DNA from 2 places in the Ramlibacter sp. PS3R-8 genome. Region 1 is predicted to be linked to the other one. Evidence: predicted binding sites of a transcription regulator. Region 1 holds the regulator's gene; the other holds the start of a gene.
The links. The regulator HrcA, encoded in region 1, represses chaperone genes, less so after heat shock. The targets are predictions, from matches to a motif close to TTAGCACTCNNNNNNNNNGAGTGCTAA.
Positions count from the first base shown of each region.

Region 2: groES (co-chaperone GroES) is a predicted target of HrcA. The motif match lies at 1,506-1,532, and genes of this name have one in related genera.

Region 1 is NZ_JBBHGT010000001.1:1,594,552-1,597,960, reverse strand. Features, by position in the region: gene WG902_RS07620 (calcium-binding protein) at 1-608, opposite strand, end outside; gene hrcA (heat-inducible transcriptional repressor HrcA) at 864-1,868, opposite strand; gene WG902_RS07610 (NAD kinase) at 1,916-2,812, shown strand; gene recN (DNA repair protein RecN) at 2,809-3,409, shown strand, end outside.
Region 2 is NZ_JBBHGT010000009.1:13,647-17,055, reverse strand. Features, by position in the region: gene groL (chaperonin GroEL) at 1-1,049, opposite strand, end outside; gene groES (co-chaperone GroES) at 1,089-1,409, opposite strand; gene WG902_RS22290 (MarC family protein) at 1,614-2,258, opposite strand; gene WG902_RS22285 (MaoC family dehydratase) at 2,258-2,758, opposite strand; gene WG902_RS22280 (SDR family oxidoreductase) at 2,758-3,409, opposite strand, start outside.

The DNA of each region.
Region 1 (3,409 bases):
AGGGTGTCGTTGCCGCCGAGGCCGTCCAGCATGTTGTTGCCGCTGTCGCCACCCAGCCAGTCGTCGTTCGCGGACCCGACCAGGTTCTCGAAGTTGTGGACCTTGTCGCGGCCGGAACCGCCGGTGTCGCGCACCGCGGGCGACGCCAGATTGACCCGCACGCCAGCATCGCCGCTGACCCCGAACTCGAACGAGACCGTGTCGGTGCCAGCGCCGCCATTCATGACGTTGTTGCCCACGCCGGCATAGATCACGTTGTCCAGCGCGTTGCCGTTCATGTGCGCCCTTTCCGTGGACATGATCCGGCCGATCTCCACGTTGGCATCGAGCTTGAACGAGCGGGCGTAGCTCAGGACGGTGTCGATGCCCGCATCCGCCTCCTCCAGGATGCGGTCGCCGGTCTGGTGCGCGACGTAGGTGTCGTCGCCGGCGCCGCCGCGCATCACGTCGACGTGCGCGCCGCCATCGAGGTAGTCGTTGCCGTCGCCGCCGAACAGGCTGTCGCGGCCGCTGCCGCCGACCAGGGTGTCGTCGCCGGTGCCGCCGTTGATCCAGTTGTCGTGGCGGTCGCCGAAGATGGACTGACCGCGTTTGGTGCGTAAAGCCATGTGCTCCCTTTCGTTGTCAAAGACTTGGACGGAGTGAAATTTAGAAGGATCTGCGGCATTGCAGGCGTGGAATCCCACGGCCGCGCAGGTAGCCCCTTTGTCGGTGCGTAACGGGCGGCGATGCCGCACCTGCGCGCGGGGGGCGGCCACCGCGAGTTGCCCTCTGCGGACGCAGCGCGGCGGCTTGTTTACCTGTTGTGACCATCCGGCACCGGCGCCTTCGCGCGGATGACGGACCCTCCGCCGGGATGACCGCTATTTGTGGCTTAGCGCATTGCTCACCAGCTTCGACGTGATGTCGACGATCTGGATCATCCGGTCATAGGCCATCCGCGTGGGACCGATCACACCGAGCGTTCCTACCACTTGTCCGTCCACCACGTAGGGCGCGCTCACGACGGACAGCTCCTCGAAGGGCACGATGTGGCTTTCGCCGCCGATGAAGATGCGCACGCCCTCGGCCTGGCTGGACACGTCCAGCAGCCGCATCAGTTGCGTCTTCTGCTCGAACAGCTCGAACGCATGGCGCAGGTGCGTCATGTCGCCGGCGAAGTCGCTCACGGACAGCAGGTTGCGCTCACCGGAGATGACCACCTCGTCCTGGTCCTGCTTCATGGCCTCGGAGCTCACGTCCACGGCCGTCTGCATCAGCACCACGATCTCGGCCTGCAGCTGCTCCACCTCGCCCTTCAGGCGCTCGCGCACCTCCTCCATGGCCATGCCGGCGTAGTGCGCGTTCAGGTAGTTGGCGGCTTCGGCCAGCTGCGACTGCGTGTAGTCGGCGGCCGTGTGCACCACGCGGTTCTGCACATCGCCGTCCGGTGAAACGATGATGACCAGGATGCGTCGCTCGGACAGCCGGAGGAATTCGATGTGGCGGAACACGGAGCTGCGTCGCGGCGCCACCACGACGCCGACGAATTGCGACAGGGTGGACAGCATGTGCGCCGCATTGGCTATCACCTTCTGCGGCTGGTCCGCCGGCAGCGAAGGCGTGGCGAAATCGCCCTGCTTGGCCGTGAGCATGGTGTCCACGAACAGGCGGTAGCCGCGCGCGGTAGGGATGCGGCCGGCGGAGGTGTGCGGGCTGGCCACCAGCCCCAGCTCCTCCAGGTCGGACATCACGTTGCGGATCGTGGCGGGCGAAAGCTCCAGCCCGGAGGCCCGCGACAGGGTGCGCGAGCCTATGGGTTGCCCCTCGGCGATGTAGCGCTCGATCAGGGCTTTGAGCAACAGCTTGGCGCGGTCGTCGAGCTTCATGGAACGGGGCGGGGACTGCGCGTCAATTTTAATGATGTAATTTGCCGATGAATCCCATCTTCCGGCAGGTCGCCCTGATCGGCAAGTACCACGCCGCGCTTGCACCGCCGCTGGCGGCCTCCATGCGCGCCGGATTGGAAGACATCGCGCAGTTCCTGGGCTCCCAAGGCTGCGAGGTGGTGGTGGAGCGCGAAACCGCCAGTGTCGCCGGTTTGAACAGCCATCCGACCGCGGACGTCGCCACCATCGGAAAAGAATGCGACCTGGGACTGGTGGTCGGCGGCGACGGCACGATGCTGGGCATCGGCCGGCAGCTCGCCCGCTACGGCGTGCCCCTGATCGGCATCAACCAGGGGCGGCTGGGCTTCATCACCGACATCCCGCTGGACAAGTACCGCACGGTGCTGCCGCCCATGCTGGCCGGGCAGTTCGAGGAAGACCATCGCACCCTGATCCACGCACAGGTGATGCGCGATGGCGCGGCCGTCTTCGAAGCCCTGGCAATGAACGACGTGGTGGTGAACCGCGGCGCGACCTCCGGCATGGTGGAACTGAGGGTGGAGGTGGACGGCCATTTCGTGGCCAACCAGCGCGCCGACGGCCTGATCGTGGCCACGCCCACCGGCTCCACCGCCTATTCGCTGTCGGCGGGCGGGCCGCTGCTGCACCCGTCCACGCCGGGCTGGGTGCTGGTGCCGATCGCGCCGCATACGCTGTCCAACCGGCCGATCGTGCTGCCGGACGGCGTGGAAATCACCATCGAGCTGGTCTCCGGCCGCGGCGCCAGCGCCAATTTCGACATGCAGTCACTTGCGTCACTGTTGCACGGTGACAGGATCACCGTGCGCCGCTCGGAGTACACGGTACGATTCCTCCATCCCAAGGGGTGGACCTATTTCGACACCCTGCGCAAGAAACTGCACTGGAACGAAGCCGGTTCATGAGCCTCAAGCGCATCGCCCTGCGTGATTTCGTGATCGTCCGCGAGCTGGAGCTCGACCTGGCCGACGGCTTTTCCGTGCTCACGGGGGAAACCGGCGCCGGCAAGTCGATCCTGGTCGACGCGCTGCAGCTCGCCCTGGGGGCGCGCGCCGAATCCACCGTCGTTCGCGAGGGCGCCGCCCGCACCGAGATCAGCGCCGAATTCGACCTGCCGCCTGCGCTGCTGCCATGGCTGCAGGAAGCCGGCTTCGACAGCACCGACAGCCTGCTGCTGCGCCGGACGATCGACAGCCAGGGCAAGAGCCGCGCCTGGATCAACGGCGGCACCGCCACCGCCGCGCAATTGCGCGAACTGGGCGAGCAGCTGGTCGACATCCACGGCCAGCACGCCTGGCAGAGCCTCACCCGGCCGGCCTCCGTGCGCACCTTGCTGGACGGCTATGCGGGCGTGGACACCGGCAAGCTGCAGCAATTGTGGCAGCGCTGGCGTGCCGCGCAGAAGATGCTGGCCGATGCCCGCTCGGCGCAGGACTCCCTGCAGCGCGAGCGCGAGCGGCTCGCCTGGCAGATCGGGGAAGTCGAGAAGCTGGCGCCCGGCG
Region 2 (3,409 bases), on a different contig from region 1:
CGCACTTGCTTGACGCGCGCTTCGATGTCGGCGGCGGCGCCGGAGCCGTCGATGATGATGGTGTTTTCCTTGCCCACTTCGATGCGCTTGGCCTGGCCCAGGTCGGCCAGCGTCACCTTCTCGAGCGTCAGGCCGACTTCTTCCGAAATCACCTTGCCGCCGGTCAGGACAGCGATGTCTTCCAGCATGGCTTTGCGGCGGTCGCCGAAGCCCGGCGCCTTGACGGCCACGACCTTCAGGATGCCGCGGATGGTGTTGACCACCAGCGTGGCCAGCGCTTCGCCTTCGACTTCTTCCGCGATGATCAGCAGCGGACGGGAAGCCTTGGCGACTTGCTCCAGCACGGGCAGCAGGTCACGGATGCTCGAAACCTTCTTGTCGTACAGCAGCACGAACGGGCTCTCGAGCAGGGCGGACTGCTTCTCGGGGTTGTTGATGAAGTAGGGCGACAGGTAGCCGCGGTCGAACTGCATGCCTTCGACGACTTCCAGTTCGCTTTCGAGCGACTTGCCGTCTTCGACGGTGATGACGCCTTCCTTGCCGACCTTGTCCATCGCGTCAGCGATGATCTTGCCGATGGTCTCGTCGCTGTTGGCCGAGATGGAGCCGACCTGCGCGATTTCCTTGGACGTGGTGGTGGCCTTGGAGGCCTTCTTCAGCTGCTCGGTCAGGGCCAGCACGGCCTTGTCGATGCCGCGCTTCAGGTCCATCGGGTTCATGCCGGCGGCCACGTACTTCATGCCTTCGTGCACGATGGCTTGCGCCAGCACCGTGGCGGTGGTGGTGCCGTCACCGGCGATGTCGCTGGTCTTGGAAGCAACTTCCTTGACCATCTGCGCGCCCATGTTCTGAAGCTTGTCCTTCAGCTCGATTTCCTTGGCCACGGACACGCCGTCCTTGGTCACGGTGGGGGCGCCGAAGGAGCGCTCGAGCACCACGTTGCGGCCCTTGGGGCCCAGGGTGACCTTGACCGCGTTGGCCAGGATGTTCACGCCTTCGACCATGCGGGCGCGGGCGTCACCGCCGAAAATTACGTCTTTAGCTGCCATTGTTCGTTACCTCTGTGAGATGAATTCGGGGGTGGGCGCTTACGCGACCTTCTTCAGGCCGGCGGCGGGCACGCCTTCGACCACGGCGAACAGGTCGTCTTCCTTCATGACCAGCAGCTCGTCGCCCTCGACCTTGACGGTCTGGCCGGAGTACTTGCCGAAGAGGACACGGTCGCCGACCTTGACGTTCAGGGCGATCAGTTCACCCTTTTCGGTCTTGCGGCCCGGGCCGACGGCCAGGATTTCGCCCTGGTCCGGCTTTTCGGCGGCGTTGTCGGGGATGACGATGCCGGAGGCAGTCTTGGTTTCCTGTTCCAGGCGCTTGACGATCACGCGGTCGTGCAGGGGGCGAAGCTTCATGTGCATCTCCTTCAAGAGAATTGGGGTTCAACCTGGGCGCCAACGGAAGTTAGCGCTCATTAACTCACGTGGAGGAGGGCGATTGCAGCTCGGCTGCTAGCACTCAACTCCAGCGAGTGCTAATGATAAGGGCATTTTTGTCGGTTGCAAGCGCGGCGGCCCGTAGTCGGCCGCCTACTTCGCAAGCGGTCGATTCCTGGATGCCTAGCCGCCTGCCGCGCGGCCGAGGACCGGGAACAGTTTGCCCAGCCCTTCGGCCATCACTTCCACCGCCAGCGCCGCGAGGATCAAGCCCATCAGCCGCGTCAGGACGTTGATGCCGGTCTGCCCCAGGATCCGGGCAATGGGATTCGCCAGGGCGAAGCTCAGTGCGGTGACCAGCGCGACCACCACACCGTAGGCGACCAGGGTGGAAAGCTGCAGCGCCGTCTGCGCGCGCTCGGCGTAGATCACCACGGTGGACATCGTTGCCGGCCCGGTGAGCAGCGGAATCGTCAGCGGCACCACTGCAATGCTGTTGCCCATGGCCAGCTTGTCGGCGCCGGCTTCCATCTCATTCGTGTTCGGCTTGGCCTCGGCGGGCTTGGCGTTGAGCATGTTCAACGCGCTGGTCAGGAGCAGCATGCCGCCGCCCACCTGGAAGCTGGCGATCGAAATGCTGAAGAACTCCAGGATGCGGATGCCGAGCAGCGCGCTCGCCGCGATCACAAGGAATGCGGTGACCGACGACACCACCACGGTGTGCCGCCGCTGCGCCCGCGAGAAGCCCTGCGTGTAGTAGATGAAGAAGGGGATGATGGCCGGCGGGTTGACGATGGCCAGCAGGGTGATCAGCGGCTTCCAGTCCATCAGGCGCCCGCGCGCTGCGCCTCGTAGGCCGCCAGTTCTTCCGGCGTCGCCGGCGTGCGGCGGCCGAACATGCCCCAACCCTCCATCTCCAGCACCTTTTGGCCGTCCTGGTTGGACATCTCCCAGCGCGACCGCACCAGCCCGACCTCCGGACGCTTGCGCATCGGGCGCGACTCCAGGATCACGTGGCGCAGCGAAAGCTGGTCGTTCGGGTACACCGGTTTCAGCCAACGCAGGCTCTCCAGCCCGGGCGAGCCCTGGCTGGTGGAATGCCGCAGCATGTTGTCCACCGTCAGCCGCATCGCCAGGGCCGCGGTCTGCCATCCGCTGGCGCACAGCGCGCCGAAGATCGATTGCCTGCCTGCCTCCTCATCCACGTGGAAAGGCTGCGGGTCGTACCGGCGCGCGAACTCCTTGATCTCCTCCTTGTCGACCGAGGTGGTGCCGAGCTCGCGCACGCTCCCGGGCACGAGGTCTTCCCAACAGATCGTCTCGGGCATCAACGCCCCCCGGACACGTCCACCAGCGACATCGTGGTGTAGCTTGCCTCGGGTGACAGCAGCCAGACGATGGCCTGTGCCACTTCCTCGGCGCTGCCGCCGCGCTGCATCGGCACCAGGTGCTGCAGGTCGCGCACGCGGTTGGGCAGGCCGCCGGAGGCGTGAATCTCCGTTTCGATCAGGCCGGGCCGTACCGCGTTGACACGGATGCCTTCGTTGGCGACTTCCTTGGCCAGCCCGATGGTGAGGACGTCGATGGCGCCCTTGACGGCGGCGTAGTCCACGTACTGGCCCGGCGCGCCCAGGCGGGCGGCGGCGCTGGAGACGTTGACGATGGCGCCGCCCTGGCCGCCGTGTTTGGTGCTCATGCGGCGCACCGCTTCGCGCGCGCACAGGAAGCTGCCGAGGAGGTTGACGTCGAACATGCGCTTCAGGCGCTCCAGGCTCATCTCGTCGACGCGCTGGGCCCGGTCCACGATGCCGGCGTTGTTCACCAGGGCGGTCAGCCGTCCCAGCTTCGCATCCACTTGTTCGAACATGCGCAGCACCTGGTCCTCCTGCGCCACGTCGGCTTGCACGGCAAAGGCCTTGCCGCCGCCCGCCTCGATGCTGCGCACCACCTCCGCGGCCGCCGCTTCGTTGCTGGTGTAG